2 regions of the Comamonas sp. 7D-2 genome follow, and region 2 is predicted to be linked to the other one. Evidence: riboswitches for the same ligand, from Rfam matches in the RefSeq annotation. Region 2 holds a riboswitch; the other holds the start of a gene.
The links. Region 2 has a riboswitch for glycine ahead of gcvT (glycine cleavage system aminomethyltransferase GcvT). Riboswitches for the same ligand answer to the same signal wherever they lie in the genome.
Positions count from the first base shown of each region.

Region 1: it holds a riboswitch for glycine, as region 2 does, so the genes downstream of both, MPZ60_RS16720 (trimeric intracellular cation channel family protein) here and gcvT (glycine cleavage system aminomethyltransferase GcvT) in region 2, are expected to answer to the same signal.

Region 1 is NZ_CP094238.1:3,631,045-3,642,737, reverse strand. Features, by position in the region: gene mnmC (FAD-dependent 5-carboxymethylaminomethyl-2-thiouridine(34) oxidoreductase MnmC) at 1-414, opposite strand, end outside; gene MPZ60_RS16720 (trimeric intracellular cation channel family protein) at 578-1,243, opposite strand; glycine riboswitch at 1,296-1,414, opposite strand; glycine riboswitch at 1,428-1,520, opposite strand; partial or broken gene MPZ60_RS16715 (IS5 family transposase) at 1,749-2,604, opposite strand; partial or broken gene MPZ60_RS16710 (transposase) at 2,616-2,789, opposite strand; gene MPZ60_RS16705 (MFS transporter) at 3,095-4,429, shown strand; gene MPZ60_RS16700 (aromatic ring-hydroxylating dioxygenase subunit alpha) at 4,475-5,515, shown strand; gene MPZ60_RS16695 (PDR/VanB family oxidoreductase) at 5,512-6,483, shown strand; gene ligA (protocatechuate 4,5-dioxygenase subunit alpha) at 6,504-6,902, shown strand; gene MPZ60_RS16685 (class III extradiol dioxygenase subunit beta) at 6,902-7,774, shown strand; gene MPZ60_RS16680 (alpha/beta fold hydrolase) at 7,771-8,481, shown strand; gene MPZ60_RS16675 (LysR family transcriptional regulator) at 8,492-9,772, opposite strand; gene MPZ60_RS16670 (nuclear transport factor 2 family protein) at 9,938-10,387, shown strand; gene MPZ60_RS16665 (porin) at 10,496-11,629, shown strand; gene MPZ60_RS16660 (tannase/feruloyl esterase family alpha/beta hydrolase) at 11,656-11,693, shown strand, end outside.
Region 2 is NZ_CP094238.1:2,534,552-2,546,244, reverse strand. Features, by position in the region: gene MPZ60_RS11705 (MFS transporter) at 1-1,206, opposite strand, end outside; gene MPZ60_RS11700 (2,4'-dihydroxyacetophenone dioxygenase family protein) at 1,296-1,829, opposite strand; gene MPZ60_RS11695 (energy transducer TonB) at 2,022-2,564, shown strand; glycine riboswitch at 2,653-2,763, shown strand; glycine riboswitch at 2,783-2,908, shown strand; gene gcvT (glycine cleavage system aminomethyltransferase GcvT) at 2,973-4,109, shown strand; gene gcvH (glycine cleavage system protein GcvH) at 4,232-4,606, shown strand; gene MPZ60_RS11680 (MolR family transcriptional regulator) at 4,654-5,202, shown strand; gene gcvP (aminomethyl-transferring glycine dehydrogenase) at 5,293-8,196, shown strand; gene MPZ60_RS11670 (ATP-binding protein) at 8,439-10,619, shown strand; gene MPZ60_RS11665 (RluA family pseudouridine synthase) at 10,640-11,302, shown strand; gene MPZ60_RS11660 (branched-chain amino acid ABC transporter substrate-binding protein) at 11,653-11,693, shown strand, end outside.

The sequences.
Region 1 (11,693 bases), 1.1 Mb from region 2:
CCTGGCATCGCCTATATGGAGCGTCAGCAGCACCTGGCCGTCATCAAAGGAAAGGCGATGCACGCCGGGCAGCAGTCCCCACCATTGCTCGGCCAGTTGTTCGCCAAGCGGGCGCAGTTCCCCATCGGTCGGTAAAAACGCGAGCAGATCCTCGCGCGAGACAGGGTAGGCCTCCACCGAGACAAAATGCAGAATGCGCGGGCGTCTGAGGTCGGCTTTCCATGCCGCCCAGGTGACCAGGAAATTCAGGCCGAAGCCAAAGCCGGTTTCCAGAATGCGCCACTGCGCTGCATCGGCCCAGGCAGCTGGAAGATCGCAGCCACCGAGAAAAACCTGGCGGGCCTGGTCAAGGCCGCCCAGCTCGCTGTGATAGCGATCACCAAATCGGGTGTTGTAGGGGGTGCCATCCGGCATCCATGTGATCGGTTCAGACATGGAAAGTGAAACTACATGGGTAATGCATGGCGCAGTCTAGGTTAGAGCAGCCAAGCAAGGGCCGCCCCGCAGCGATGGCTGCGTCTCCCTCCTGCGTAGCAAGAGAGGGGGAAGGCGCGCAGCGCCACAGGGGGAGTCTCTATCACTCCCAGCGCTGCTGGTACGAAAAAACCGGCAGGCGCCATTTGAAACGAATGGCGGCCAGACGGAAGGCCAGACCGCCGGCAAAACACACGATGGTGCTGATATTGGGGCTGACATCCAGATAGCGCAGGCCCAGGAACATCAGGCATACCGACAGCGACACGCTGGCATACAGCTCGCGGCGGAACACCACGGGGACCTGGTTGCAGAGCACATCGCGCAAGATGCCGCCGCTGATGCCGGTAATCATGCCGGCCATGATGATGACGATGGTGGGGTAGCCCAGCTCCAGCGCGGTATTGCAGCCGATCAGCGAAAAGGCGATCAGTCCCATGGCGTCCAGCAGCAAAAACACCTGCTTGAGCCTGTGCATATGGCGTGCAATCACAGTGGTCAGCAGACCGAAGCTGATGACCAGATACACATATTCAGGGTGCTGGGTCCAGCCGATGGGGTAGTGGCCCAGCACCATGTCGCGGATGGTGCCGCCTCCCAGGGCAGTGACAAAGGCGATGACGACGACGCCGAAGATATCCATATTGCGCCGGCCTGCGGCGAGTGCGCCGGACATGGCTTCGGCGGTAATGGCCACCAGATAGATGACCAGCATGACGGTGAAGTTGGAGGCCTGGAACGAGTCCAGCAAAGAGACGGAAGGAAGCATGAAGGCACTTGAAAATAGACCAGCCACTCACATCGGCGGGAGTGTCCGGCTTGCCTCTCCCGCTGTCCTTTTACCTGAGAGTTGCGCATGAGCACCTTCGCGGTGGACATGCTTGCCCCTTCGGTGAGCCCTGCAGCTTGTGGTTGCGGGCTGCTCTCCAGTTGGCGATATCCGGGTCCTGTCAGACCCACCTGCGGTACTTATTGCCTGAGCGATTATGGGAGTTTGCGCCTTCGGCGGGAACCCTCGAAAGGCTCCGCTCTCCCGCGGGATGGGCGCGATTCTAGCTAGTTTCAGCGACTTTATTCGGGTTAATACCTGTATTGGTGTGTTTCTGCGGCTGCCAGCTCGGGGTGCGGAAGGGCGGTCTGAATCCGCCATGGCTCGCGCAAGCCCGCGTTTTCGTCTGTGAAGCCGCCCGCCATAAAAACTCATACGCGCGACAGCGAGAGGGCGTTGTTGCATATATCACCCCCAGGGCCAGATTTCCCAACCCCAGGTGTGGCTAGGCCACAGCCACCGTCTGCGGGCAGACCGGTTCAGTAGACCGATTGAGGATGGCGGCTCGAATGTGCAGTTCGTTAACTTGGCGCTCGAACGTGCGTGACATTACTCGTTCACCCAGGCGTTTGATGCAGTTCATCTTGGTCTCTACCGGGCTGCGCCGCTGGTAACCGCTCCAGCGTTTCCAGATACTTCACCCCAACCGTCTGCATGCGGCGATAGCTGCGTTGCGGTGCGCAAAGCCATCGCCTTTGCGCACCTTGGCATTCTTTCTTGGGGGAATGATGGGCGTGGCATTGCGCTGAATGACCGCCGCATGCACGTACTGCGTGTCATAAGCCCCATCGCCTGTCACTGTCAGCAGCGGCTCCTCGGCAGGAACTTGCTCCGCAACTGCGGCAACACTGCAGCGTTTGCGCATCAATACCGATGTGCAGCTTGCGCCATTGGCGGCGATGCTTTTTGCACTTCCACTCGCCTTCGCCAAGGAACTTGATGCCTGTGGAGTCAACCAGTCGGTGCAGGCCGGCTGCGCTAGAGCGGTATGCCACTTGCACATCCAGACGGCGTTGGCGGCGACACAATGTACTGAAGTCGGGAATTGGCCACAGCAATCCAGACAGCGCCAGTAGTGACGGAACAAAGCCTGTGGTCTGCCGCAAGACTAATCCAAAGAGGTTCTTGATGGTCAGGCAGAACTGAATCGCTGCATCCGAGAACTGCGGGCTGTGCCCGCGTTTGCCGCTGTCAGCGGCAAGCCAAGACATGGTCTTGTCCAGCCAGATGGTCAAGGAGCCGCGAGCCTTGAGTGCTGCGTTGTACTGCTTCCAGTTGGTGGTGTGAGCGGCAGCACTCATTAGGGCGTTGGTGTCGGAGGCCCTTCATGCTCAAGCTTTCGCGAGGTAAAGAGCAAGCTTGCCGATACACCTTCTTGGTGAGCCACGAGTGACACGCTCATCCCAGGCTCATAGGTTTGACGAACCAGGTCCGCTTTCTCGGTGGCAGACCTACGCCTGCGGCGCTGTTCCCAGGGTCTTGGTATGCCTACGCCCCATGTTTATGTGAAAGACAAGCAATGGACCATGCCCGGGGATTCATTAGGCTGTCCCACTATCTCTCGTCAGATCTTCTGCGTTGGCGAGAAAAGTCATCATTAAAACGCATAGCTTGCCGCAATGTGTGCATTGGCGTTGACAGACTCTGATAGAGATACTTTTCAGTCGAGCCTCACCACGCTGTTTTAGCAAGTTAGACAGTGGCGCTCTAACTAGAAAGCTGGTTACTGCGGCGTGACAGCTGCAGACATAACGAAGCTCCGGAGACAACCTGTTCCTGATAAGGACCTGTATGAAAGACATTCGCAAGACCATGGACGAAGGTGCCATGACCTCGTTTCAATGGCTGGCCGTAAGCATCTGCATTTTGCTCATCATGCTTGATGGCTTCGATGTGCTCGTGATGGCTTTTACTGCATCATCAGTTGCGGCTGAATGGAAGCTCAATGGCGCTCAGCTGGGCGTGTTGTTCAGTGCCGGGCTGATTGGTATGGCCATTGGCTCGCTGTTTGTCGCCCCCGTGGCCGATAGACGCGGTCGGCAGCCTGTCATTGTGCTGTGCCTCGTCGTGGTTTCGGCTGGAATGCTGATGTCAGCCATGGCCCGAAGCTATATCGAGCTGGCTGCCCTGCGGGCCATCACCGGCGTCGGCATCGGCGGCATGCTGGCAAGCGTGGGGGTCATCACTTCCGAGTTCTCGTCCCAAAAGTGGCGCAGCACTGCGATCGCGTTGCAAGCCACCGGCTATCCGATCGGTGCCACTCTGGGTGGACTCATGGCCGCTTGGCTGCTGACACATTACGGCTGGCGCTCGGTCTTTGTTTTTGGCGGCCTGACGACAGCCTTGATGTTGCCCATCGTGCTGTGGCGTCTGCCCGAATCCGTGGATTTCCTGCTGGGCCGCCGTCCGGTTCACGCGCTCGAGAAGCTCAATCGTTTGATGGTGCTCATGGGCCATGCACCGCTTGCGCAGCTGCCTGCTCCGGTGGCCGGCGATGCCGTTCAAGGCAATACGGTGGCGGCGCTGTTCAAGAATGGTTTGGCACGTCCTACCCTGATGCTGTGGGCAGGCTTTTTCCTGCTCATGTTCAGTGTCTATTTCTCGCTGAGCTGGACACCCAAATTGCTGGTGCAAGCCGGTTTGTCGGCCCAGCAGGGCGTGACGGGCGGAGTGCTGCTGAACCTGGGGGGCATTGCTGGCGGTAGCTTGTTCGGTCTGCTGGCTGTGAGGGCGAAGTTGCGCAATCTGGCGATTGGCAGCCTGTTGCTCAATGCGCTGTTTACCGCATTGTTCGGCCTTGCTTCGACCAGCCTGGCGTGGGCATTTGTTGCTGCAGTCGGTGTAGGTATTTTTCTGTTTGCATCCATGGCTGGTCTCTATGGCCTGGTGCCTGCCACCTATCCCGCCCAGGTCCGCGCTACCGGCATGGGGTGGGCCATCGGTATTGGCCGCATTGGCGCCATCGTGGCGCCAACCATGGCGGGACTGCTGCTGGATGGCGGCTGGCAGCCTGCTTCGCTCTACTACGTCTTCGCTGTCCCCCTGATTGTCGCTGCGATGGCCGTTTTCGCCACAGGCGCGGGCCGAGTCGCGGTTCTTCGGGGTTCGGTGGCTGCGGCGCACTGACTTTCAAAGCACGTATTTCCCCACTCTATTGATAACGACCCCGTTATGTTTTTGTTGAACACTTGGTATGTCGCCTGCAAGGCTGATGAAATCCCTCAAGACAAGCCTTTGGGCCGCACCATTTGCAATGAGCGCATTGCTTTTTACCGTGGCCCGCAGGGAATTGCTGCGGTGGAGGACTTTTGTCCTCACCGCGGTGCACCGCTATCGCTGGGCTTTGTCTGCGAGGGAAAGCTGATCTGTGGCTACCACGGCCTGGAGATGGGTTGCGAGGGAAAAACGATTGCCATGCCAGGCCAGCGCGTGCGGGGATTTCCAGAGATCCGCAGCTTTCCAGTCGTGGAGCGGTATAGCTTTGTCTGGGTCTGGCCAGGCCGCAAGGAGGAGGCCGACCCCGGGCTGATTCCAGAGCTTTACTGGGCGGACAATCCGCAATGGGCCTATGGCGGCGGCTACTACCACATCAAGGCCAGTCATTTGCTCATGATTGATAACCTGATGGATCTGACGCACGAAACTTATGTGCATGCCAGCTCGATTGGACAAAAGGAAATCGACGAGACGCCTTGCGTGACCAAGGTGGATGGCGACCATGTCACCACCAGCCGCTTCATGGAAGGCTTGCCTGAGGCTCCGCCATTTTGGCGCATGGCTTTGCGCGGCAATGGACTGCCCGATGACCAGCCCGTGGATCGTTGGCAGATCTGTCATTTCGAGCCACCCAGCCACGTGATGATCGAGGTGGGCGTGGCTCTGGCCGGGCATGGCGGTCATGGTGCGCCAGCAGACAAAAAGGTTTCGTCCATCGTTGTGGACTTCATTACCCCGGAAACCGAAACCACGCATCATTATTTCTGGGGTATGGCGCGCCAGTTCAAGCCACAGGATGCGGCTTTGACGGCCTCTATTCGCGAGGGGCAGGGCAAGGTCTTCAGCGAGGACACGGAGGTGCTGGAGCTGCAGCAGGAAAACCTGATTCGCTGGCCTGACCGTAAGCTGCTGATGCTCAACATCGATGCAGGTGGTGTCCAGTCCCGCCGTGTCATCGAGCGCTTGCTGACGCGTGAGCGCGCGGAGGCTGTATGACTGCTGGCAGCTTTTTGCAAGTTCGAGTCGCTCGGCGAACGCAGGAGGCACAGGACATCTGTGGCCTTGAGCTGGTGGCTATCGATGGCGGTACCTTGCCATCTTTTGTGGCTGGCTCACATATAGACGTACACCTTCCCGGTGGAATCGTTCGTCAATATTCGCTGTGCAACGATCCTTCGGAAGCGCATCGTTACCAGATCGCCGTGTTGCGCGATCCAGCCTCACGTGGAGGCTCATCGGCTGTGCACGAAGTTGTGGCCGAAGGCGACGTGCTGCAGATCAGCGCGCCTAGAAATCATTTCGCGCTGGAACCTGATGCGCCGCACCACTTGCTCTTGGCCGGGGGCATAGGCGTGACGCCCATCCTGTGCATGGCGGAGCGGCTTTCGGTACTTGGTGCCTCCTTTCGCATGCACTACGCAGGTCGTTCCAGGCAGCGCATGGCTTTTCAGCAGCGTATTGTGGACTCTGCCTTCGCTGACCAGGTGCAACTGTACTTTGACGAGGGCGATGCTTCCCGGCGCCTGAACATAGAAGCCGTGCTTGCCGATGCCTTGCCGGACACGCATCTCTATGTTTGCGGTCCCCAGGGGTTTATCGACGCAGTGCTGGACGCTGCGCGCCAGCAGCGCTGGAGCGAAAAGCGATTGCATTGGGAGTTTTTTGCGGCAGCCAATGTTGGCCCTCGCGGCGAGGACACTGCTTTCGAAGTGCAACTCGCAAGTTCGGGGCGTGTCGTGTCTGTCGCGGTAGGTCAGAGCGTGACACAGGCTTTGCAGGACGTTGGTGTGGAGATCATGGTTTCCTGTGAGCAGGGGGTTTGCGGCACTTGCCTGACGCGCGTTCTATCAGGACAAATTGATCACCGTGATTCTTATCTGACCGCTGAGGAGCAAGCCGCTGACGATCAGTTCACTCCTTGCTGCTCACGGGCCCGCTGTGAACGGCTGGTACTGGATCTTTGAATCTGCAGAAATTGATATCTATGGCTTTGAACAAACCTTATCTTGATGTGCCTGGTACCACGGTGTTTGACGCAGAGCAGTCCCGTAGGGGCTATTGGCTCAACCAGTTCTGCATGAGCCTGATGAAGGCGGAGAACCGCGAGCGCTTTCGCGCCAACGAGCGAGCCTATCTCGACGAGTGGTCGATGACTGAGGAGCAGAAGCAGGCCGTGCTGGCGCGCGATCTCAATCGCTGCATAGACCTGGGCGGGAACATTTACTTTCTCGTAAAGATAGGCGCCACTGACGGCATCAGCGTACAGAACATGGTGTCGACCATGACGGGCATGAGCGAAGAAGATTACCGCCAGATGATGCTTGCAGGCGGGCGCGGCATAGAGGGCAACAGATTCCTGAATGAAACAGGGAGGCAAGCCTGATGGCACGCATCACCGCATCCATTTTCACCTCGCATGTGCCTGCCATCGGCGCCGCCATGGACATGGGTAAGACCCAGGAAGCCTATTGGGCGCCCCTGTTCAAGGGCTATGACTTCTCGCGCCAGTGGATGAAGGACAACAAGCCCGATGTGATCTTCCTGGTCTACAACGACCACGCCACGGCCTTCAGCCTGGACTGCATTCCAACCTTCGCCATCGGCACGGCTGCGGAATTCCAGCCCGCCGACGAAGGCTGGGGCCCGCGCCCCGTGCCCAAGGTGGTCGGCCATCCCGACCTGGCCAGCCACATTGCCCAGTCCGTGATCCAGCAGGACTTCGACCTGACCATCGTCAACAAGATGGACGTGGACCACGGCCTCACGGTGCCTCTGTCGCTGATGTGCGGCGAGCAGGACCCCAAGACCGGCTCCTGGCCCTGCCCGGTGATCCCCTTCGCCGTGAACGTGGTGCAGTATCCCGTGCCCACCGGCCAGCGCTGCTTCAACCTGGGCCGCGCCATCCGCAAGGCCGTGGAGAGCTACGACCAGGACATCAACGTCCATATCTGGGGCACGGGCGGCATGAGCCACCAGCTGCAGGGTGCGCGCGCGGGCCTGATCAACAAGGAATGGGACAACCAGTTCCTGGATCTGCTGATCGAGAACCCCCACGGTCTGGCGCAGATGCCGCATATCGACTACGTGCGCGAAGCCGGCTCGGAAGGCATCGAGCTGGTGATGTGGCTGATTGCGCGCGGCGCCATGTCCGATGTGGGCGGCCCCGCACCGCTGCCCAAGGCGGCGCACCGTTTCTACCATGTGCCTGCATCGAACACGGCCGTCGGCCATCTGATTCTGGAGAGCGCTGCATGAGCAAACCCTGCATCGTATTTTTGCCCGGCTTGCTTTGTGACGAAGTGGTTTGGCAGGAGCAGAGAAAGGCGCTTTCCTTTGCCGACAGCATCAGCCCTTCCTATGGCCATGCTGCTTCCATTGAGGAAATGGCGCGCCTGGTGCTGAGCGAGGTAGGCGCAGAGCGCTTTTCCTTGGCCGGACATTCGATGGGGGGGCGCGTGGCACTGGAAATCGCCAGGATGGCTCCGCAGCGTGTGGAGCGTCTGGCTTTGCTGGACACCGGCATGGAGCCCATAGCGGCTGGCGAGGCTGGTGCCAGCGAGCGTGCCAAACGAAAGGCGTTGCTGGACAAGGCGCTCGAGAACGGCATGCGGGAGATGGGCGCCCAATGGGCGCGAGGCATGGTTCACACCGGCCGTCTTGACACTCCGCTGTTCGAAGAAGTCCTGGACATGGTGGCGCGCTTCACCCCGTCCATCTTTGCTGCACAGATCGATGCTCTGCTGGGTCGGCCCGATGCAACAGCGGTCCTGCAGGCGCTGAACTGTCCGACCTTGCTGGTCTGTGGGCGGCAGGACCTCTGGAGTCCTTTGTCCCGGCACGAACGCATGCAGCAGCTATGCCCCGGAGCAGAGCTGGTCGTGATCGAGGATAGTGGTCACATGAGCACCATGGAGCAGCCTGAGCAAGTGTCCAAAGCCCTGGCCGACTGGATGCTCCGCTAGCGGGAAGCAATTAGGCGGGCAGGTCCGCCATGGTCTGGTGGCAGGCCCGAATGAACAGATCTAGATTCTGTGAGGCGGTTCCCTGCGCACGTATCGCCAGGCCTATGCCTCGACGCGTAGAGGGCAGCTCCACGGGCAAGATGGACAGCAAGCCACCATGATTGTCCCGCATGGCCTGTCCACGCGAGGCCAGGGCCAGCCTGCCGGTCTGCAGCACGAAGGCCAGCGTCATGGTCGGGCTGCTCGCTCGCAGATTGCTGCGCGGCGGCTCCAGTCCGTGCGAGCGGAACAGCCTGACCATTGCGCTATCTGCCGGCGTGTTGGGCAATGGCGTGACCCATTGCCATTGCAGCAGATCCTCAAGCGTCAGATGCTCACGCTGCAGGCTGTCGTGATCGCTGGGGGCGACGACAACCAGGTCGTCGTCGAACAGCTCAAGCTGCTGAACCTCATCCTCTGGCACTTGTGCGCGCAGCGCGCCGGCAATGACATCAATATCTGCACTCATAAGGCCTTGCATCAGGCTTTCGTAGGTGCCGTCCACAATGCTGATCTCAATGTCGGGGTGGCTTGAGGAGAGTCTGTCCACGGCAGCGGGCAAGAAAATACCCACGGACAGCGGCAATACTCCAACTACCACACGCCCTTTGATCTGGCCATGCCAGGCCGAGATATCGCTTTCCATATCCCTGATTTCCGCCAAGGCCAGCTTGACACGCCGCAGCAGAGCTTCTCCCGACGGTGTGAGCCGAGTTCCGAAGGTGAGTTTGTAAAACAGCTGCAGGCCAAGGCTGGCCTCCAGCCCTTGCAGCGCGGCATGAATGGACGGCTGCGTGACGCCAATCTTCTGGGCAGCCTGCGACTCGCTGCCGCAGTGAGCGATAGCGAGCAAGGCTCGCAAATGTCCGGGTGGCACCACTTCTGCGAAGCGGTGAGGCAATGAAGAACGCCGCGCCGTGAGGGCGGATGCTGCCTGAGCTTCGGCGGCTCCGCTGCCAAGATGCTGGAGCATTGTCTCGATACGTGCAGCCATCTGGTTTCCCAGCGCGGTCGGCATCATGCCGCGTGCACCGCGAATGAAAAGCGGAAGCCTGCAGGCCTCCTCAAGCTGCAGCACTGACCTTGCAACAGCTGGTTGGGATAGGTGCATCGCCTGCGCTGCGCGAATGGTGCTGCCTTGACGCACGACAGTCAGTGCGGCTCGCAGGGATCGCAACTGGCTGGCCAAATCCGGAAAATGCGATGACTCATGCGTAATGACGCTAGGCGGGTATAGAGATGGAAGGTTCATGGCCCGCCTAGATTAGCGTAACGACAGTCCTTGGTGTCATTGCCTCATAAGTAAAACGCATTGATTGAATGGATGGTGGCATTGGCTCTAATTGCTGGCTCGTGGAATCCTTGGGTACCAAATAAAAACGGCATAACTTAGACGGCCGATCCGAGGAGACAAGTGATGAACAACGACCTGCAGCAGTTGAACCGACAGGCTTGCATTGACCTGGTTTTACGTGCAGCGGCCTATGCCGACGCTGGAGATGCCCTGCGCTTCTCACAGCTGTTTGCCGAAGAAGCCGTGTTGCAGCGCCCCCGTGGTGAGCCACTGCATGGACGTACTGCCATCGCTGCTGCCTATCAGCAGCGCCCAAGCGGCCGCATGACACGACATTTGTTCACCAATATCCTGGTCGAAATGCATGGAGCAGACACCGCAAGCGCGCATAGTCAGGTGCTGCTTTGGTCTTGCGACGACTCGGAGCCAGTGACAGAACATGGTCGTAAGGCGCATGAGCGACAACTTCTGGGTGAGTTCAACGACCACTTTTGCCGCACTGCCGACGGCCATTGGTTGATTGCCCGGCGCGAGGCACGCTTTGTCATGTTCTGTGGAAGTCCCGCCGCCTGAGCCGGGCGGGCTTCTCCCATTTCCCAAACGTCTGTATCTAGCCCCCTCAAACGGGTGTGACGTTGCGGCGTGCTGATTTTTATTACTACATCAACAGGAGACAAAAAAATGGACCGTCATTTCAGCCCAGTGTTGTTAGCGTCGCTATCGTTGGCTGCAGCCATGGGGGCGCAGGCACAGACCGGTTCTTCGGTCACGCTATATGGGCACCTGGATACCGGAATTGAGCACCTGAGCAATGTGCAGGGCGGAGGCTCGTTGACGAGAATGCCTGGGTTGACCGGTACGGCGCCCTCGCGCTGGGGCGTTCGCGGCAAGGAGGATCTGGGCGGTGGCCTGAATGCCGAATTTGCACTGGAGTCGGGATTTGGCGTGGATTCCGGAACCCTCAATCAGGGTGGTCGTGGCTTCGGGCGTCAAGCCTGGGTCGGCTTGAGTGGAGGCTGGGGGAGTGCCTCGGTGGGACGGAACTACACCATGCTGTACTGGGCGCTGTTCGATGCTGATCTGCTGGGGCCCAATGCCTTCGGACTCAGCAGCCTGGACAGCTACATTCCCAATACACGCACCGACAATTCGCTGGCCTACCGCGGCCGTTTTGGAGCTTGGAGTTTGGGGGGCTCCTATAGTTTCGGACGTGATACGGTCAATGCCGGTCCCAGTCCATCAGGGGCCAATTGCGCAGGGGAATCGAGCACGGCCAGGCAAGCTTGCCGCCAGTGGTCTGCCATGCTCAAGTACGACACAGCTCCTTGGGGAGCTGCGCTAGCTGTTGACGAGATGCGCGGCGGTGCAGGCGCTTTTGCGGGGCTGGTGCGTTCGGACATGAAGGACCGCCGCATCATGGTCAATGGCTATGCCTCGCTGACTCCTTCGCTCAAATTGGGGGCTGGTGTGATCCGCCGTGACAACGATGCGGCTGCGGCAGCATCGCTCACCAATGGCGCCACTCGACGTAGCAACCTGGCCTGGGTGGGACTTTCCTGGAGTCCGTCTACAGCCGTTACCGTTGACGGGCAAATACAGCAGCTGCGCTATTCGCAGGGCGGCGATCATTCGACTCTGACTGCACTACGCGGCACTTACAAGCTCTCCAAGCGAACGGCTGCGTATGCCCAGGTCGCACATATAAACAATGGAAAACGTTTGGCTATTTCCGTCAGTTCGGCTGCTGTGGGAGGCAACCCACTCGCGGGAGATTCTCAAACTGGTGTGATGCTGGGTTTGAAGCATTCGTTCTAAGTCTCGGGCCGAACAGGACACACACCATGCAACGAATCAAAAACATGCCTTCTTTGAAAACAAC
Region 2 (11,693 bases):
TGTCTCAATCAGCCCCAAGGAAAGCAAGCCGGCAAGCAAGGCTCCTGCAGCAGCCACCCACATCACCACATCAAGCCCCCATCGGTCGGCTGCCACCCCGGCCAGGGTCGGGGCGATGAAACCGCCGATCAACTCGCCAAAACCCATGATCATCCCCAATGCAGTGGCCATGGCTGCTCGCGGAACGGTCTCGGCCGGAATCGTGGCCATGAAGAGCGTGAAGCAGCCCAGGCCGGTATAGGTCAGCAGCAGCAAGCCGCCCATCACCACCGGCGATTGCGCATACAGAAAGGCCAGAGGGCAGCAAGCCGCCACAAAGGAAAAAAAGATCAGTGCCGGACGGCGACCGATATGGTCCGAAATGGCCGGCACGGCAAAGCCCCAGATGACCCAGGCCACACCCATGCAACTCATGACAGCACTCATTGTGCCCGGCCCGAAACCCTTGGCATTGACCAGATAGGTCGGCGCAAAGGAGATGATGATCACAAACCAGGCCATGAAAACACAGCTGATCAGCACGCTCAACCAGATATTGCGTTCACGCAGCAGAGCCCAGCGCGAGCCTGTCTGCAGGGCTGCAGCGAGCTCATCTGCACGCCCGCCATCTGTGTTTTTCACATGAAGCCAGATGAGCGCGGCGGCAATCAGCCCGGGAACACAGGTCAGGTAGAACGCCGTGCGCCAGCCATAGGCCACGGCCAACGCAACAATCACCGGCGGTGCGATCACGGCGCCCAGCAAGCCCGCAGACGAGCCCTGCAGCAAGCCCATGTTGAGGCCGCGACGGCTTGGCGTGGAGGCTTCGACCATCAGTGTCTGCGACAGCGGCAGCACCGGCCCTTCGGCAAGGCCCATCAGCGCTCGCAACAACAGCAGGCCGACAAAACCGCCCACCAGACCCGACAGGGCCGAGCAAAGAGAGAACATCAGCACCGAAAGAATCAGCACCGTTTTGCGTCCGCCCTTGCGGTCTGTATAGGCCCCGAAGAATGCACCAGAAGCCGCCCATGCCAATGCCAGAATGGACGACAGCATGCCCAGCTGGGCATTATTCAGATCCAGCTCCTTTGAGACAAAGGGAAATAAAAACGACAATGCCAGCCGGTCAAAAAAAACAATCCCGAAAGTAAAAAACAGAATGATCAGCAGCTTGTTTTCATAGCTCACCCACCCGCTTTTTAGATTTTCATCTTGATTTTTCATGTCTCTCTCCATTCCGTCTTTGGCGGGCTATTTCATTCTTCAGGAAATACCGCCTTTCATTGATGGATTTTCAATCCAGCTTCGGATAACTACCGAAACAGCGTGTCCACATAATCTGCACCTATGCCGATTTTTTCATAATGCTTTCGGCATAGTTCTATGTAGCTGTGAACATCGAAATATCCGTCAGGCTTTCCGTCATCATCGAGCCAGATCAGCGGTCCCTTGACGATAAAGAACGCACGCATGGGCTGCTCATGTTCATAGGCCACCAGGGTATGGCCTTCTCCGGGGGTCTCGTAGACGAAATCACCGGCGCGGGCTGTCCAGTCATGTTCCAGATAGCCCCACTTCCCCGAAATCGTGTAGGCAAACACTTCGTGCGGATGGTAATGGCGGTTCACCAGACCGGCCTCCTTCGCCATCAGAATATCGCACCATTTGTTTTGTGATGGAGAAATCCAGAGGGGACGGGAGGAAACGGTTTCAGAGAATGGAACATAATAACGCTCATCCTCCGTTGGAGCGTTCTGAATATAAGCCTCTGGCTGCGCATCTGGCTGAAAACATTCAGGAATCGGCTTCAGATATTTCCAGAATTCATTCGTGGCTTTTTCGGGCATTTTCTCTCCTTGAATAAACATTTTTTGACGAACGTCATAATCCTATCCATGGGGAAAATTCTGTTTAGTCCCTGCCGGACATGATGTTTGCCCCTGCAGGACAAGCTCTGGAGCAAGGTAGCCCGGCCCTGGCTGAACAACCGACTCCACCAGGTCTGCCGAAATCGACTGGGGATGACCGAGAATGCCGCCATGGATACTTCACGCCACTCACGCTGTCTTGCTGCATACGCTGCATACGCGGCCGTCTTGGGAGCTCTGCTGCTCAGTGCCTGCGCTGGCAACCCAGCCATGGCGCCTAAGGTGGCCGACATCACTCCCCAGCCCCAGGCTGACTCCGCCTCTGCTTCCGGAGGCCAAACCGTAAATTGGCCTGCCTGGATCAAGGCAGACTGCACACCCCCCGCCCAGCTCGATCGGCAACCGCAGCCACGCCGCCACACCACGCCTTTCATCAGCGCCCACTGGTTTCCGAACGGGCTGGAGACCACGGTGGTCTTCCGCCTGGAAGTCACGGCCCAGGGCGAACTCGGCCGTGTGGCCTACCAGCCCGCCGATACCGATCCCCGCATCGTGAAGTCCATCATGCGCTCGCTCGAACGCTGGAAATTCAAGCCCGGCATGCGCCAGGGCCAGCCCGTGACGTCCTGCTTCGAACAGCCCTACCAACTGGTGTTTCCGCGCCAGGAGATCGATGTTCCTCGTACGCCCGCCATGAACACAGAACCGCAGTGAGACCGCAAGCTCAATTCCAGCGATCTGTGCTCGAAAACCCCAAAATCCATCCGATTCGGTGGTGCAAGCCCCTTGCCCACCGCTAGAATCGCCAACGTCAGGAGAGAGTGCCTGCAGCTTGAAGCTGCCTTGCACCGCCGAAGGCGCAGACCCCCAACCCGGTGTCAAAACGCTCAGGCAAAAGGACTGACAAGCGCTGCTAGGTGTGCGAGCCTGCAGCGTCCCTTGCTGGAGAGAGATGCAGGCCGTCATTTCGTATGTGCGCCGACATCCACCGAAGGAGCAAACTGCCCGCGAAAGCAAAGGCAGCGAATCTCTCAGGTAAAGCGGACAGCAGGGCAAGCCCGCCACGCATGACCCTGTCATGCATGGCCACTCATTTGGTTTTGACCACCGGAGCGCTTGCCTGTGACTGCTGCTGCCACTTCTTCCGATCTGCGTTCCACGCCGCTGTTTGCCCTGCACCAGAAACTGGGTGCCCGCATGGTGCCGTTTGCCGGCTACTCAATGCCTGTGCAATACCCTCAAGGCCTGATGGCCGAGCATCTGCACACGCGCAAGGCCGCCGGCCTGTTCGATGTCTCGCACATGGGCCAGTTGCTGTTGCGCGGCCCCGATGCCGCCGCCGCGCTCGAATCGCTGATGCCCGTCGATGTCATGGACCTGGGCCTGCACAAGCAGCGCTACGGCCTGCTGCTCGATGAACAAGGCGGAATTCTCGACGACCTGATGTTCGTCAACCGCGGCGAAGATCTGTTCCTCATCGTCAACGGCGCCTGCAAAGAGGCCGATATCGCTCATATCCAGAACCGCATCGGTAGCCGCTGCGAGGTCGTCCCATTGCCCGATCGCGCCCTGCTGGCCCTGCAAGGTCCGCAAGCTGCCACAGCCCTCTCGCGCCTGATTCCTGGAGTGACGCAACTGGTCTTCATGACCGGCAACCACTTCGACTGGCAAGGCCATGCGCTCTACATCACGCGCAGCGGCTATACGGGCGAGGACGGTTTCGAAATCTCCCTGCCCGGCGATGCTGCCGAAGCCTTTGCCGAAGCGCTGCTGGCACAGCCCGAGGTGGCCCCTATCGGTCTGGGCGCGCGCAACTCGCTGCGCCTTGAAGCCGGACTTTGCCTGTACGGCAACGACATTGACACCAGCACCACGCCGGTCGAAGCCGCGCTGAACTGGGCCATGCAGAAGGTTCGCCGCACCGGCGGCGAGCGCGAGGGCGGTTTTCCCGGTGCGACCATCGTGCTAGAGCAATTGCAGAACCCTCAGTCGCTGCGCCGCAAGCGCGTGGGTCTGATCGCGCTGGAACGCATTCCCGTGCGCGAGCCCGCCGTGCTGGAAAACATGGACGGACAGCATATCGGCCACATCACCAGCGGCCTGCTCAGCCCCACGCTCAACCAGCCTGTGGCGCTGGCCTATGTCAAGCCCGACTACGCCGCCATCGATACGGAAATCTTCGCCATGGTGCGCGGCAAGCCCGTGCCCATGAAGGTGGTCGCCACGCCCTTCGTCCCCACCCGCTACTACCGCGGCTAGGTCTGCCGCCGCGCATGAGACGGGCCAGTTTGCCAAACAGCTGCCAGAACACCGCTAAAGTGCGAACTGGACCTTTCTCAAACAACACCCGATTCCCCTGAATCCCCCATCTGGAGCTTTCCATGAGCATCAAGTATTCCAAAGAACACGAATGGATCAACGCCGCTGACACCAATGCCGCCATCGTCGGCATCACCGTACACGCACAGGATGCGCTGGGCGATGTGGTGTTTGTGGACCTGCCTGCCGTGGGCTCCAGCTTCAAGGCCGGCGATGTGGCTGGCGTGGTCGAATCTGTCAAGGCCGCTGCCGATGTCTACATGCCCGTGACCGGCGAGATCGTCGAAGTCAACGAAGCCCTGCGCGATGACCCGTCGCTCGCCAACAGCGACCCGCTGGCCGCTGGCTGGTTCTTCAAGGTCAAGATGAGCAATGTGGGCGAGCTCGAAGGCCTGATGGAAGAGACCGCCTACAACGACTTCGCCAAGGACAACTAAGCGTATCAACGGCCCTCGCATTGCGAAGGCCGTTTTTGCATGCAGCCATGAGCACCATTCTGTATTTTGACGATCCGGACGTCGGTCTCGCCCGCGAGACCAGCCACCCGACCTTTGCGCGCATCGCAGCCCAGGACTTCTATTACGACGGCGGTGACGACTTCAGCCCCTTCGGCAGCGATGACGGCAGCGACACACTGGCCGCTCTTCAAGAGTGGTACCAGGAGCAAACAGGCGGCAACGCCAAGGCCCTGCGCTTTTTGCAGCAGCAACTGAGCAACTGGGATCTGCCCGTGCCCAAGGACATGCTGGCTCATGACGATGCGGCCAAGGCCCAATGGCTAGCCAGTGACGACATGAACCAGAGCTATCTGCGCTCGGTCTGCCGCGCACACGTGGCCACCGCCTTTGGTCAGCTCAAGATCACAGGCAGCATCGATGCCGATCTGTACAAGCAGGCCCTGCTTGCCCTGGCCTGCCAGCAATGGCTGAACACCGTGGCACGCAGCAAATATCCCGATTGGGAATATGCCGACCAGGAAAGCGAACGCCTGGCTCTGATGAACACCGCGCTGGAACAAGCCAGCGCTGCTTGAAGCACCAGCCGCATGCCTTCAGGCATACGGCATTCACGCATGCCTGGCATGCAAACCGTCAGTCACAGTATTTGAGAATAGGTCCCTCCCATGCTGATGTCGCCTCCCGCCCCCGTCGCTTCCCTGGAAGCGCTGGAAAACAGCCACGAATTCATCCCCCGTCATATAGGCCCGGACGCCGATGAGCAGCAAAAAATGCTGGCCGCCATCGGTAAGCCCTCGCTGGATGCCTTGATTCGCGATGTGATGCCCGACTCCATCGCACGCGCCAGGCCCATGGATCTTCCGGCGCCGATTACCGAAGCCGCTGCGCTGGCCGAACTCAAGGCCATCGCCAGCAAGAATCAGGTTCTGAAGAGCTTTATCGGCCAGGGCTACTACGGCACGCACACGCCGGGCGTCATCTTGCGCAACATCCTCGAGAATCCAGCCTGGTATACGGCCTATACCCCCTACCAGGCCGAAATCTCGCAAGGCCGCATGGAGGCGCTGGTCAACTTCCAGACCATGGTGACCGACCTGACCGGCATGCCGATTGCCAATGCTTCCATGCTGGACGAGGCCACGGCAGCCGCCGAGGCCATGACGCTGGCCAGGCGCTCTGTCAAATCCAAAAGCCATCGCATCGTGCTGGCCGGCGATCTGCACCCGCAGACGATTGAAGTCATCGAGACCCGCGCCCGGCCGATCGGCATCGAAGTGGTGATCGCCAACAGCCAGCAAGAGTGGGAGGCCGCGCTGGCAGGCGATCTGTTTGCTGCCGTCATCCAGTACCCCGCGTCCAGCGGCTGGATCGTGGACTGGAAGGCCGATGTGCAAGCCATTCACGCCAAGCAGGCCGCCGCCATCGTGGCCACCGACCTGCTGGCTCTGACCCTGCTGACACCGCCCGGCGAATGGGATGCCGATATTGTCGTGGGCAACAGCCAGCGCTTCGGCATGCCCATGGGCGCGGGCGGTCCGCACGCGGCCTTCATGGCCTGTCGCGACGAATACAAGCGCAGCCTGCCCGGCCGTCTGGTGGGTGTCAGCGTCGATGCGCATGGCAAGCCCGCCTACCGCCTCGCTCTGCAGACACGCGAACAGCATATCCGCCGCGAGAAAGCGACATCCAATATCTGTACGGCCCAGGTCCTGCCGGCCGTGATTGCCAGCATGTATGCCGTCTACCACGGCCCCCAGGGGTTGAGGCGCATCGCCCAGCGTGTGGCACGCTTCACAGCGATTCTGAGCCGTGGCCTGGCCCAGTTGGGCTTCAGCGCCCACCACCACGACACAGCCTTCGACACCGTGAGCCTGCACACCCGGGAGGCCACCGACGCCCTGGCGGCTCGCGCCGTATCCAAGGGCGTCAATCTGCGCAAGGCCTGGGATGAATATCTCTGCATCAGCCTGGACGAAACCACGACCCGGACCGATGTCGAGCTGATCTGGAGCATCTTTGCCCAGGAGGGCCAGGCCCTGCCCACCATCGAGGCCATGGACGAAGGCCCGACCTCGCTGATCCCCGAATCCCTGCAGCGCAGCACGGCCTATCTGACCCACCCGGTCTTCAACACCCACCACTCCGAAACCGCCATGCTGCGCTATATACGCAGCCTCAGCGACAAGGACCTGGCGCTGGACCGCAGCATGATCCCGCTGGGCAGTTGCACCATGAAGCTCAATGCCACCAGCGAGATGATTCCCATCACCTGGCCAGAGTTCGCCGACATCCACCCGTTTGCGCCCGCCAACCAGCTGCAAGGCTATGCCGAGCTGGACCGGCAACTGCGCGACTGGCTGTGCCAGGCCACGGGCTACGCGGGCATCAGCCTGCAGCCCAATGCAGGCAGCCAGGGCGAATACGCCGGTCTGCTGGCCATCAAGGCCTTCCATGAATCACGCGGCGAGGCGCACCGCAATATCTGCCTGATTCCCAGCAGCGCCCACGGAACCAACCCGGCCAGCGCGCAAATGGTGGGCCTGCAGGTCGTGGTCACCAAGTGCGATGACAACGGCAACGTGGACATGGCGGATCTGAAGCTGGCCTGCGAGAAGCACAGCGCCAATCTGGCCTGCATCATGATCACCTACCCCAGCACGCACGGCGTGTTCGAGACCGAGGTCAAGGAGCTGTGCCAACTGGTGCACAGCCATGGCGGCCGCGTCTATGTGGACGGCGCCAATATGAACGCCCTGGTAGGTCTTGCCGCACCCGGCGAGTTCGGCGGCGATGTCAGCCATCTGAACTTGCACAAGACCTTCTGCATTCCTCACGGCGGCGGCGGCCCCGGCGTCGGCCCCGTGTGCGTGGTCGAGGATCTGGTGCCCTTTCTGCCGGGGCATGCCACCGCAGGCGACGTCCGCCAGGTGGGAGCTGTCAGCGCAGCGCCTTTGGGCAATGCAGCCGTTCTTCCGATCAGCTGGATGTATATCCGCATGATGGGAGAGCCGGGCCTGAAGCTGGCGACCGAGACCGCCATCCTCAACGCCAACTACATCAGCGCACGCCTCAAGGAACACTTCCCCACGCTGTACGCGGGCGAGTATGGTCACGTGGCCCATGAGTGCATCGTGGATCTGCGCCACTTCAAGGACAGCTGCGGCGTGATGGCCGAGGACGTGGCCAAGCGCCTGATCGACTACGGCTTCCACGCACCGACGCTGTCCTTTCCCGTGCCCAACACGCTGATGGTGGAGCCGACCGAGAGTGAAAGCCTGTCTGAGCTGGACCGCTTCATCGAAGCCATGATCGCCATCCGTGCCGAGATTGCCGAAGTGGAGGCCGGCAGACTGCCCAGGGACGACAACCCGCTCAAGAACGCACCCCATACGGCAGAGGCCTTGCTGGCCGCAGACTGGCAGCATGGCTACAGCCGCGAAACCGCCGCCTATCCCGTGCCTGCCCTGCGCCGCGCCAAGTATTGGAGCCCCGTGGGCCGCGTGGACAACGTCTATGGTGACCGCAATCTGTTTTGCAGCTGCGTGCCCATGGACGCTTACGAAGACTGATAGCCAGGGTCTCCCCCAAGCCAGTGCGCTCCGCCGCACTGGCTTTTTTATGCTCAATCAATGTCGAACACCAGCCCGCCCGTTGCTGTTCGCCCGCAGTGAATGTATTCACGACATCAATGCAATCGGCGTTGCTGCCGCCAAACCGAGCATCGAGTTGCCTGAATACCGGTTGACTGCCCGCCTTTTTCAAGGGCAGGTGCAGGGACCGGCTTACACTGCCGAGGTCTTCTGCCTGTCTCATGAGCTCCTCTGAACCCACTCCCCCTCCCTTGCTGCCTGTCATTGATGGCGGCCTGCCTCTGCATGCCCTGCTGGCCCCCGGTGCTGCGCCGCTGGGCCTGAGCGCCAACACCCAGCCATTGGTGCCGGAGGATGAAGACCCGCTGCAGGCCCTGGTGGCGGAGTTGCGCAACTACCAGCACGAGCTGGAGCTGCAAAACGAGGTACTCAATTACAGCCAGGCCGTGGCCGAGAGCGCATCGGAGCGGTTTGAAACGCTGTTTGCAAGCATTCCGCTGCCGCTGCTGGTGGTTGATGAATACGATATGGTGGTCCAGGCCAATGCCATGGCTCACCGCGCATTTCAGCCCACCGAAAAAGATCGGCTGCTGATCAACTTCAAGCCCTTTGTGCATGTCAACGACGCAGAGCGCGTGACTACGGCCTTCGAGCAGGCCAAGGCGATGGGACGCGCCGAGGTGCACGAGGTTCTGTTCCAGATCACCGAAGAATTCGAGCTCTGCGGCGACCTGCATGTGGCCGGCGTGGTCGTGCCCCAGCAAAACGGTCCGGCCACCTGGCAGTATTTGTGCGCCGTTGTCAACCAGGGCCCGCTGCTTGCCGAGCGCAAGGCGCTGCAAGAGCGCAACCAGCAGCTTTATTCCAGCGAGAGACGGCTGGAGTCGGTCATCAACTCCGCGCTGGACGCCATCATCTGCGTCGATCAGCATCAGCGCATCACTGTCTTCAACCCCACGGCGGCAGCCCTGTTTCTGTGCTCGCCTCAGGATGCCCTGGGCAGCCCGCTGGAGCGTTTTTTACCCGATGCCGCTCGGGCACTGGCTTTTTCCTCGCTGACCACACAGGCCGTGCTAGGCGAGATGACGGGGCTGACCCTGTCGGGGCGTGAGATTCCCATGGAAATCAGCGTCTCCTTCGAACACCACAGCAGCGGCGACACCACCACCATCTTTGCGCGCGACCTGACCAGCCGCAATCGCGCCGAAGCCCAGCGCAATGCGCTGGAAACCCAGCTGCGCGAATCCCACAAGATGCAGGCCGTAGGCACCATGGCCGGCGGGATTGCCCACGACTTCAACAACATCGTGGGCGCAATCCTGGGCAATGTGGAGCTGGCCAAGGCCGATAGCTGCGGCAACCCGGCTGCCATGGAAAGCCTGCGCGAGATCGAAAAAGCCGGTCGCCGCGCCCGCGATCTGGTGCGCCAGATTCTGACCTTCAGCCGCAATGACCTGCCCGAACGCCGTCCGGTTCAGGTGCAGGAAGTCATGTCCGACACGGCTCGCCTGCTGCGCGTGACTCTGCCTCCCTCCATAGAGCTGCAGGTGCAGGAGTCCAACGATCTGCCGCCGCTGCTGGCCGACCCCACTCAGGTGGAACAGGCGCTGTTCAATCTCTGCAACAACGCCATGCAGGCCATTGGCAGTCAGCGCGGCATCATCCAGATGCGGGCCATGCGCATTGCTCCCGACAGCTACCAATGCGAACGCCTGGGTCTGGCCGTGGCTGAATACCTGGTCTTCATGGTGCAGGACTCCGGCCCAGGCATGGACGTCGCGACTCAGCGACGCATCTTCGAGCCTTTTTTCACCACCAAACCGGTCGGCCAGGGCACAGGCCTGGGCCTCTCGGTCGTACATGGCGTGATGCGCACCCATGGCGGCGCTGTCGATGTGCACAGCGAACTGGGCCAGGGCAGTTGCTTCACGCTGTACTTTCCTCTCAGCGACCCGACTTCCAGCCACTCTGCGCTGCCGCCCATGCGCATGGACAAGCCCGAAGCCCCGCTGCCCGAACCTGTCCTGGCCACGCGCGCCAGCCATGTCATGTATGTGGACGACGATCAGGCTCTGGTCTTCCTGTTTCAGCGCCTGCTGCGCCGTCGCGGCTATGAAGTCTCGGGCTTTACCGATCCCCATGAGGCCATGGCCGCCCTGCATGAGGAGCCACAGCGTTTTGACCTCATAGTCACCGACTACAACATGCCCGGTTTCAGCGGACTGGACCTGCTCAGACAGGCTCTGCAGATCAGCCCTCAACTGCCGGTTGCACTGGCCTCCGGCTATGTGACGGCCGAAATCGAGCAGGCTGCGATTGCAGCCGGAGCCAGAGCCTTGATCCACAAGCCCAACGATGTGCAGGAGTTCTGTGCCACTGTGCATGAACTGCTCAACCCCTGAAGCAATCGATAGCTGTTTGAATGAGTGCGTTGAACTGTGTGTATGAAGACGAGCACCTGCTGGTGCTCGACAAGCCCTCGGGCCTGCTGTGCGTGCCCGGTCGCGGCCCCGACAAGCAAGACTGCCTGAGCCTGCGTGCCCTCCGACATTTCGGCGATGCACTGGTCGTGCACCGGCTCGATCAGGCCACATCGGGTCTGGTCGTCATGGCTCGCAATCCGGCCGTCCAACGCCAGCTCAGCCAGGCCTTTGCCGAACGCAAGGTCGACAAGCGCTATATCGCCGTAGTGGCCGGCGAGTTGCAGGCGCACAGCGAAGCAGCGAATGACAGGGGCTGGCAACTGATAGACCTGCCGATTGCGGCCGACTGGGAGCGTCGGCCGCTGCGTGTCATCAACCACGAAACCGGCAAAAGCAGCCAGACGCTGTGGCAGGTGATCGAGCACACCGTCCAACCAGGAATACCCTGCACCCGGGTTTTGCTGAGCCCGCTGACGGGGCGCACCCATCAATTGCGCCTGCATATGGCGGCCATAGGCCATCCCATGCTGGGCGATGCGCTATATGCCAGCGAAGCCGTGGCCTGCGCCAGCCCACGCCTGTTGCTACATGCGGCAGCACTGGAGCTGGTGCACCCGGTCACCGGCGGACTGCTGCAGCTAAAAAGCGATCCACTTTTTTAATCCCCCTCAAATCGGCAGCAGCCGTCAAGCTCTCAAAGTTGCCACGCCGCAACAAAAAACCCTTCAGAACTGCGCTGGGGCAGGACAGAAATCCGCACAAAAAGACCGCTGATGCAGATACTTGCCTACAGTTCAGGCATGGACTGTGCGTATACATCACAAATGCAGGCTGCGCCATAGCCCTTGCGTACTAGCTGCTATGCACGACATAGCAAAAACCGAAAGCCTGCACCAGCCCCTGCATACCCTGTTGCCTTCGTTGACCACTCGATTAATCTGAGCTTCTTTGCGCGAACTGCTATGGCAGCAATCGCGCTTTTCGAACATCTCTCGAGATTAAGGAAGTCCTCATGAGCATTCCGTTCCGCATGCAAACCGTTGTTGCCGCCCT